3 linked regions of the Jeotgalibacillus aurantiacus genome follow. The protein of the gene in region 1 interacts with the protein of each later gene in a pairwise test. Links are inferred from orthologs where the notes say so. Each region holds a gene or a part of one and is shown on either strand. Other genes may lie near its edges.

Evidence for each region.
Region 2: the proteins of ndk (region 1) and H7968_RS01810 interact in binary tests that used the Escherichia coli proteins (3 or more experiments, as listed by UniProt). The link is inferred for Jeotgalibacillus aurantiacus from one-to-one orthologs.
Region 3: the proteins of ndk (region 1) and H7968_RS05030 interact in binary tests that used the Escherichia coli proteins (3 or more experiments, as listed by UniProt). The link is inferred for Jeotgalibacillus aurantiacus from one-to-one orthologs.

Annotation. Positions count from the first base shown.
Region 1 is NZ_JACNMS010000002.1:207,837-210,788, forward strand. Bases 1-2,875 are described here. They hold ndk (nucleoside-diphosphate kinase), read left to right. Parts: upstream 1-1,152; coding sequence 1,153-1,599; downstream 1,600-2,875. Other genes in these bases: H7968_RS05805 (demethylmenaquinone methyltransferase), read left to right, coding at 1-86; hepT (heptaprenyl diphosphate synthase component II), read left to right, coding at 98-1,060; H7968_RS05820 (CheR family methyltransferase), read left to right, coding at 2,144-2,875. Outside these bases: more of H7968_RS05820, read left to right, coding at 2,876-2,917. UniProt on the Escherichia coli protein: Major role in the synthesis of nucleoside triphosphates other than ATP. The ATP gamma phosphate is transferred to the NDP beta phosphate via a ping-pong mechanism, using a phosphorylated active-site intermediate.
Region 2 is NZ_JACNMS010000001.1:384,645-387,830, reverse strand. Bases 1-2,985 are described here. They hold H7968_RS01810 (uracil-DNA glycosylase), read left to right. Parts: upstream 1-1,149; coding sequence 1,150-1,821; downstream 1,822-2,985. Other genes in these bases: gerQ (spore coat protein GerQ), read right to left, coding at 2,985-2,985; H7968_RS01795 (DUF423 domain-containing protein), read left to right, coding at 2,320-2,691; H7968_RS01800 (YwdI family protein), read left to right, coding at 2,030-2,299; H7968_RS01805 (uracil-DNA glycosylase), read left to right, coding at 1,837-2,028; H7968_RS01815 (DUF4230 domain-containing protein), read left to right, coding at 508-1,137. Also shown: more of gerQ, read right to left, coding at 2,986-3,186. UniProt on the Escherichia coli protein: Excises uracil residues from the DNA which can arise as a result of misincorporation of dUMP residues by DNA polymerase or due to deamination of cytosine.
Region 3 is NZ_JACNMS010000002.1:58,323-61,439, forward strand. Bases 93-3,008 are described here. They hold H7968_RS05030 (5-formyltetrahydrofolate cyclo-ligase), read left to right. Parts: upstream 93-1,235; coding sequence 1,236-1,781; downstream 1,782-3,008. Other genes in these bases: H7968_RS05015 (hypothetical protein), read right to left, coding at 93-426; H7968_RS05020 (hypothetical protein), read right to left, coding at 436-786; rpmG (50S ribosomal protein L33), read left to right, coding at 978-1,127; H7968_RS05035 (rhomboid family intramembrane serine protease), read left to right, coding at 1,861-3,008. Outside these bases: more of H7968_RS05015, read right to left, coding at 1-92; more of H7968_RS05035, read left to right, coding at 3,009-3,021. UniProt on the Escherichia coli protein: Involved in the removal of 5-formyltetrahydrofolate.

The sequences.
Region 1 (2,952 bases):
CAGCAGTTGAATACAAACCGTTCAGCGGTGGAGTCGCTGCGATGCATATCGGCTATAAGAAAGCGCAGGACAATCATGTCAATTAGGTGGAAGCAGAATGAAATTAACGATGCTTTACTCATTTTTAAAATCGGATATTGAAGTAATTGAAGAAGAATTAAACCAGGCGATCGACTCAGATACCAGTCTTCTGAAAGATGCATCATTGCATCTTTTAGAAGCCGGGGGTAAAAGGATTCGTCCGGTTTTTGTTTTGCTGTCCGCAAAAATCGGCAACTACGATATTCACAAAGTAAAAAACGTCGCTGTTGCCTTAGAGCTGATCCATATGGCATCCCTCGTCCACGATGACGTCATAGACAACTCGGACATGAGACGGGGCCGAAAGACCATCCAAGCAGAGTGGGATAATCAGGTTGCAATGTATACCGGTGATTATATGTTTGCACGGGCGTTAAACTATATGACCGCGCTCCGGGATCCCGAAGCCCATAAGATCCTGTCCAATGCCATCGTAGAGCTCTGCCTCGGTGAAATCGCTCAAATTGAAGACAAATACCGTTTTGATCAGAACCTTCGTGATTATTTCAGAAGAATAAAGCGCAAAACGGCACTTTTAATTGCGGTTAGCTGTCAGCTCGGGGCCGTTGCAGGTGAAACGGATAAAGAATCTCAAAAGCGCTTATTCTGGTTTGGTTATTATGTAGGAATGGCCTATCAGATTACAGACGACATTCTTGATTTCACCTCAACAGAAGAAGAACTTGGAAAACCTGCAGGAGGCGATCTGCTACAGGGAAACATCACGCTTCCTGTCTTTTTCGCAATGGAAGATGATAGGCTCAGACGAAAAATACTGAGAGTTCATGAAGAAACTTCTCCAAATGAAATGAAAGAACTCATTGATCTGATTAAAACATCAGATGCCATCACGCAGTCAGCTGAAGTCAGTCAGCGATATCTTAAAAAGGCACTGAAACAGCTCGATGGCCTTCCGGCTTCAAGAGCAAAAAAATCATTGCGAGATATTGCACTATTTATCGGCAAAAGAAAGTATTAAATTGGAATGAAAACGTTGCCAAATCTCCGGATGAATGATAATCTTTTAGAGGGTTGATTTCAGCCCATTCTACATAATTGGGGGATTTGACAGTGGAAAAAACTTTTTTAATGGTTAAACCGGATGGTGTACAAAGAGGTCTTATTGGCGAAGTTGTAAGCCGCTTCGAAAGAAAAGGTTTCAAATTGGCAGCTGCTAAGCTGATGGTTATTCCAGAAGAACTTGCCAAGCAGCACTACGGCGAGCATGCAGAACGCCCGTTTTTCGGTGAGCTTGTTGACTTTATTACATCAGGACCTGTGTTTGCAATGATCTGGGAAGGTGAGGACGTTGTTAAAACAGCCCGCCACATGATGGGGTCAACAAAACCAAGTGAAGCAGACCTTGGTACAATTCGTGGGGATTTTGGTCTGACTGTAGGCAAAAACATCATTCACGGATCAGATTCACTTGAAAGCGCAGAACGCGAAATCGGACTATTTTTCGGTGAAGAATCAGCTCTCAGCTATTCAAAACCGGTTGAAGAATGGATTTATTAATACCTAATTACTCTTAAAAGCGCCTCCTCAGGGCGCTTTTTAATTTGTTTAAATTATTGTAATTCTAAAAGCAGGCAATAGAGCAGGAGGTCCATCCGGAGACTCCTGCGGCAGAGAAGCGACAGGTGAGACAGCATAGTGCGTAGCTCTAGCTGACTCAGCGCGCGGCCAAGGAAAAACGGAGGCGACTCGTTCATCTTTGACTTATGACTTCGAGGGGCTAGTCGCTGGAGCTAGACAACGGAAAGCGTAGGATAGATCTCCTGCCGGGTTTTTTCTTTAATAAATTTAAAGATATGTATTAAAAAAATGGCGGGACTCATCCGGAGACTCCTGCGGCAGAGAAGCGACAGGTGAGACAGCGTAGTGCGTAGCACTAGCTGGCTCACCGCGCGGCCGCGGAAAGCGCAGGATGAGTCCCGCCCTGTTTTTTTTACAATATTTCAGAAAAAAATCACTAAACAGTGAATTATAATAGCAATTAACCCATCCTTTTCTTATACTTTAACTAATCCATTTTTACTAAAATAAACGAGGTGCGGCTATGACACAGGACTACACTGAATTTGTAACCTTTATCAACAAAAAAACAGGAATCGATCTTTCTTTATATAAAGAAGCACAAATGAAAAGACGCCTTACATCTTTATATGAAAAAAAAGGATACGGCTCATTCAGGGATTTTTCAGATAAGCTGAATGCAGATCAAGCCTTACTTGATGAATTTCTTGACCGTATGACGATCAATGTGTCGGAGTTTTACCGGAATGCAAAGAGGTGGGAAGTTCTGCAAAACAGGATCCTCCCTGAACTTCTGAAGCGCAGCAGTAAATTAAAAGTATGGAGTGCTGCCTGTTCGACAGGGGAAGAACCCTACTCACTTGCCATGGTCATGTCAACGCATCAGCCGTTAAGCCAAATTTCCATTACCGCATCTGATCTTGATAAAATTGCACTTGAAAAAGCCAAGGTAGGACTGTACGCTGAACGCGCCCTGGCTGAAGTACCGTCTGACATTAAGCGAAAATACTTTCTTCAGCAGGGGGCCTTTTATAAGGTGTCGGATGAAATTAAGCGGGTAGTGAGCTTTAAACAGCAAAACCTTTTAAATGACCGTTTTGAATCAGGTTATGATCTGATTGTGTGCAGGAATGTCATGATTTATTTCACTGAAGAGGCAAAAGATGCGCTTTATCATAAATTCAGTCAGGCTTTAAAGCCGGGTGGGATTCTGTTTGTCGGGTCAACCGAGCAGATTTTTAATCCGTCCAGATACGGATTTGAAACCGCAGATACGTTTTTTTACCGGAAAATATAGTTCGTTTCGCAAAAGCGCTTTTTAGACTACATAGT
Region 2 (3,186 bases), on another replicon or contig:
AGAACGGTCAATGGCAGCCGCTGCTGTTTCAATAATTTCAACCGATCCGAGCATTCCTGTTTTCACAGCATCTACACCAGTAGAAAGGGCTGTGTCGATTTGCGCTTTCAAGGTCTCGATTGGAAGCGGGTGAACGTTGTGGTGCCAGTGATTGGCAGGGTCCATCGTTACGACTGTTGTGAGCGCAGTCATACCGTAAGTGCCGTGTTCCTGGAATGTTTTAAGGTCAGCTTGAATGCCTGCGCCGCCACTTGTATCTGAACCTGCGATTGTTAATGTTTTCTTTAAACTCATTGCTTGTCCCTCCAAAATTGATTTCCCCTATCATATCATGGGAAATGGAAGTTTGAAACAATCGGACATTTCCCGGGAAATATCGTCTTCTTTTGACAGAAATGTGGCAGTCTCTAAATGGTTTTTTGCTGAAAAAGCGGTCTATATTTCAATGGTTCGCGGTTTTCCGTATAATAAAAGAATGGTTTCAAAAAAACGGTAGCAGGTGATGGAATGAGAGGATTTTTATTTGCAGTATGGCGTTTAAGAAATATTTTATTTCTTCTCGCAGTTATCGTCATTGTTTCAGTGGTTTCGATCGCTTCATATATGTGGATTACAGGAGATAACGAAGAGGAGAACTCAGAGGTTTTTGTTGAGCAGGTACGGGATATGAATGCCCTCGCTACTTCTCAGGCTTTTATTAAGGCAGTAGTTGAACAGACAGACAATCAGCTGTTTGGTCAGGATATTAATATTAATTTTCCGGGAACACAGCGCCGTTTGCTTCTTGTTGTGCCGGGTACCGTATTAGCAGGTGTTAATCTGGATCAGGTGACGGAAGACGACCTTGTTGTAAACGAGGAAAACAAAACGGTTGAGCTGACCCTTCCGAAAGCTCAGCTGCTTCAGGAGCCGGCCCTTCAAATGGATAAGGTTGAAGCATTTTCGGTTGAAGGTATTTTCCGCAGTAATGTGAACTGGGAAGAAGGCTTTGAAATTGCTGCAGAGGCACAGGCGATGATGGAAGAGGAAGCGATTGAACAGGGGCTTTTAACGCAGGCTGAAGAAAATGCCGAGCGGGCACTCACGGAGTTTTTCGATTATACAGGGTATGAAGCAACGATTATTTTCGAAGAATAGGAGTTGAGAAGAATGGCGGTTAAGATCAATAATGACTGGCAGGAACTGCTGCAGGACGAATTTGAACAACCGTATTATAAAGAGCTCCGGGCATTTTTGAAAAAAGAATATGGATCGGAAACGATTTTCCCTCCAATGAATCACATATTTGAAGCGTTTCAACGAACGCCTTTTCATAAAGTAAAGGTGGTCATTCTTGGACAGGATCCTTATCATGGACAGGGTCAGGCGCACGGGCTGAGCTTCTCTGTGCAAAAAGGTGTCAGAATTCCGCCGTCACTTCAGAACATTTATAAAGAGCTGGAAGAGGATCTTGGGATTCAACCTCCCCGTCATGGTGATCTCACGAAATGGGCGGAAGAAGGTGTGTTATTATTAAATACGGTTTTAACCGTGCGTGAAGGACAGGCGCATTCTCACCGGAATCAGGGCTGGGAGCGGATAACGGATAAAGCCATTGAATTGCTGGGTGAGAGGGATGAGCCCATGGTGTTTATTTTGTGGGGGAAACCGGCCCAGCAAAAAGAGGGTCTCATTAATGAAATGAAGCATTTTGTCATTAAGGCTCCACATCCAAGTCCACTATCGGCGCATCGCGGATTTTTTGGCAGCAGACCGTTTTCGAAGGCCAATGAATTCCTGAAAGAGAATGATATTGAACCAGTTGACTGGACTTTATCCTAAAGAGGAGGCACCCGCATGGAATCAAAGCGTATTAACTGCAGTGCCTGCAAGTATTACTATGTAACATGGGACCCCCGTTTTCCAAAGGGATGCAAAGCGCATGGCTTTAAAACAAAGCATCTGCCATCGCTTGAAGTGTTCCGGGCATCCGGACAGCCATGTTATGCATTTGAAAAGAAAATTTTAAAAGAAAAAGGGAGAGGATAAGATGTCAATTTCCTATGACCGGCTTCTCCAGAAGATCGAACAGGAAGCAAAAAAGGCAAGAGGGACAAGCGGAGCAAGGCAGCGTGAATATTTGCACTCCATTCGTACGCTCTGTGATTTGGCATTAGAGGAAGGTGTGAATCCTGTCAGTGAGCCTGTTGTTCAGACGGCTTCCTATCAGGCTCCATCAAAACCCGCTCAGCTCAGTCTTCAGGACAAGCCGCTTGAAACAGAAGACGGCTCAAACGGTGATTCACTTTTCGATTTTTAACAGAAGGGACGTAACTTGAAATGAAATTATTTATTATAATCGGAGCCATTAATGCTTTCTTATCAGTCGCACTAGGCGCATTCGGGGCACACGCACTTGAAGGCAGAGTAGAGCCGAAATATCTCGACACATGGAATACAGCCGTACAATATCAGATGTTTCATGCAACAGGTATTCTAATCATCGGTATTCTTGCAGGCAACCTGCAGGCATCCGGCCTGTTAAATGCAGCAGGATGGCTGTTCCTCGTGGGCATTATTTTCTTCTCAGGCAGCCTGTATATTTTAAGTCTGACAGGTATCAGCGTGCTTGGCGCCATCACACCAATCGGCGGCGTAGCATTCCTCGCAGGCTGGGTATGCCTGGTCATTGCAGCAGTAAAACTCATGTAAAAAAGATGTCCGCTGTGGCGGGCATCTTTTTTGCGTTTATTCAAGGTGGAAAACCGTGATTTTTTCTATGAGTTGTTTAATAACGGTAAAGAGTGGTCAAATAACGGAAAAAAGTGGTCTAATCAAGCAAAAGAGTGGTCAAATAACCTGAAAGAGTAGTTAAATAACCCGAAAAAGTGGTCGAATCAATGCTGATTGAATGCCCACTTCCGTATTTATATGACTGCAAAAGATGAGTCTTGCCCGATTTCAAACCACAAATATTGATTTATTTATTACATCAGAAAACCAACTTACCGGTTCGTCACACCGTTATAAGGATAAGCATAGTTTATCTCCCCATCAAACGTTGCGTAATCCATATACAGAAGCGGCAATAAATAACGCTGATTTGTTTTTGGGTCACTCAAAATGAGATGATCACGTCCTGCAGCTTCAATCACACCTTTAAAAATCTTTGCATTCCACTCACGGTTATTTTCAAATGTCATATAA
Region 3 (3,117 bases), 150 kb from region 1 along the record:
TGAGTTAAGGTCATATTGACCAATCTGAATCTGGTCTGTCAGGTCATTATCCGTTAAGTACTGCTCAAATTCCCCGTTATCCTCAATTAATTCATACTCCACCAACAGATCCCGTATATCAGGTGTTGTCATACCGGATTCAATGGAAAGGATGAAACGGGTCGTTGCCGGAGCTTCTCCTTCAGCAGTCTCCTCTGCCGGAGTTTCTTCTGCAGCTGCAGCTTCTTCTGCAGCGAGTGCCCTGTCTTCCCACTCTGTAAGTTCCTGCTGTAGGGTTTCGTATTCTTCGTTAGACAGGATAACATCAGTTTCTTCTATTAAAGTGTTTTCATCCGCTGACTCTCCTGTCAGTTCATTTGCACTGTATAAGAGCAGGGAGGCGGAAATAAATCCGATTCCCAGTGTACGCATTGATCTTTTATCCATATCGATGCCTCACGATCTGTTTTTGATCAGGGTTTTGACTTCGCTGACCGGCAGAGATGATAAGTTTGAAATCTGCTCAGCTTTTAACCCTTGTTTATGTAGTGATAGGACCTGATTTACAATGATTTCATTGACAGGTTTTGATTTTTTTACAGCTGTTTTTACGGGTCTGCTGTTTTCAATCATGAGTTCTTCTTCAAGCAGTTTCGTCCGTTTTTTCAGCTGATAGAGCTCCTGATAAAGGTTCATGGAAAGGTCCTGCAGCTCTTCTTCATTTTGCTTAGATCGGTCTTTTATGAAAAATGAAATGATCAGAAACAGCATTCCGATACCTGCCGTCACAACATATGTCCACTCCATTGTCATCACCTCCAAAAGTTTACGGGTATAATTGTATCATGTCTTGTAAGGCAGGGAATATAAGGTGAAAATAAAAAGTGTAATTCATGAAATGACAGTAGATTTTTTTTATTGTTAATGGTATTATTGAAAAGTCGTATGAATCGAAATGAAGTTATGAAATAGCATTTGAATGTTTGGAGGGAAAATAAATGCGTGTAAACATTACTCTTGCTTGCACTGAAACTGGTGATCGCAATTACATCACTACGAAGAACAAGCGTAACAACCCGGATCGTATTGAACTTAAAAAATACAGTCCACGTCTGAAGAAAGTGACGCTTCACCGTGAGACAAAATAATGATCGTTAAACCGAAAATGTGCAAAAGCATTTTCGGTTTTTTTATACTTACTGAAAGTGTTAACCAGCTATTTTGAAACCAACGTGAGAATGAAAAGGAAAAGGGTGATGACTTTGGATAAGAAAGACCTGAGAAAAACGATGCTTCAGCGTATGAAAGACCTTTCAGGTGATGACAGAATCCTTTTAACAGAAGGTGTTCATGAGCGTTTGTTTCAAACAGATGAATGGAGACATGCTCAAACGGTCGGTTTAACGGTTTCAACCGGATTCGAATTAGAAACGCGACCTGTGATTGAACGTGCGTTTCAAGATGGAAAGGCAGTTGCTGTGCCGAGATGTATTCCATCCCGAAAAGCACTCGTTTTTCATGAAATTCAAGACATAACTGACGTTAAACCATCCTTTTTCAACTTACTTGAGCCGCCTGAATCACTGCCGGTTATACATAAAGATGACATTGATCTGTTAATTGTTCCAGGACTCATTTTTGATCGTGCAGGATATCGTATCGGGTTTGGTGGCGGATATTACGACCGTTTTTTGACAGACTACAGAAAGATGACAGCTTCATTGTGTTTCCGTTTTCAGATTATGGATCAGATTCCCCATGAGACTCACGATATTCCGGTGAATAAGCTGATAACCGACTGAACAGTTCAGCAGCAGGGTGAGTTCTGATGGGAATTGATATAATAAAATAAAATGTGCTCACAGAGAAAGAGTGATAATCATGGAAGGGAACATTGATTACTATTACTGGAAAACGGCGTATGATCTCATTGTGAAGAAAAATTACCGGGTTGCGACTATGTCACCATCTCATAATGAAATCTGGCTTGAAAGCCCTGGGCGTTCTCCGAAAAGAGTGGTCAGGCTTGTTCGTCATGATTTTGACTGGATGAACAGGTTAAAAACGGATCTAGCACAGATTCCCGAAAAAGTTGAAAGGGTCAGAAGACTGATCAGAGCAGGAAAAATTGAAGCTGACAACATTTATTTCTCGCGTTTTGAGCCTGTTGATCATCAGCAGGAAGTCCTTGAGGCATACAATCAGCCTGATCGCCGGACGCCTCTATATCATACGCTCGTTACAATGGATTCAAATCCGGCTGATGTGGGCATCCGGAAACCACTTTCTTCTATTGACTATCCTTCTTCTTATGAAGGAATGGATCTTGAAATCGACCGGCTGAAATATGCTGCGCTGCTCCGCGCAAAAGAACAGAATGAACAGGATCGGGCTGTTTTTGACAATGCAAAACCTTTACTTGCCTATATGTTCATATTTTTGCAGGTTGTTATGTTTTTCATACTTGAGCAGGCAGGGGGGAGTACAAACCCTTACGTTCTGATCGAGTATGGTGCTAAATATAATCCTCTGATCATTGAAGGTGAGTGGTGGAGACTGATCACACCAATTTTTCTCCATATCGGTATCCTGCACTTACTGATGAACTCACTGGCTCTTTATTTCCTGGGTCCTCTTGTTGAAAGAATCTATGGGCGATTCCGCTTCCTGCTCATTTACCTTACAGCAGGCTTTACCGGGTCTGTCATGAGTTTTCTGTTTACAGAATCAATCTCAGCAGGAGCGAGCGGTGCGATCTTTGGCCTGTTTGGTGCGCTGCTGTATTTCGGTATCCGGAAGCCGGGACTGTTTTTCAGAACAATGGGTGCGAATGTACTTGTTATTATTTTAATCAATCTTGTGTTTGGATTCTCCATTCCTGGAATTGATAATGCAGGGCATATTGGTGGTCTGCTTGGCGGATTTCTGACAGCAGGTGCAGCCGCACTGCCAAAAAGCCGTTCAAACGCCGGTATTCAACTCATCTTTGCACTTGGGGTCATCATCGTTTCAGGAGCAGCTTTATTTCTGGGGTATCCTTAATATCCGGCTTTGCCGGACTACATAAAATACAGCGGATTCAATTGAGATTATAAAGGGTTTTCATATATACTTATAAGGTACTTTTCAGATGGAGGA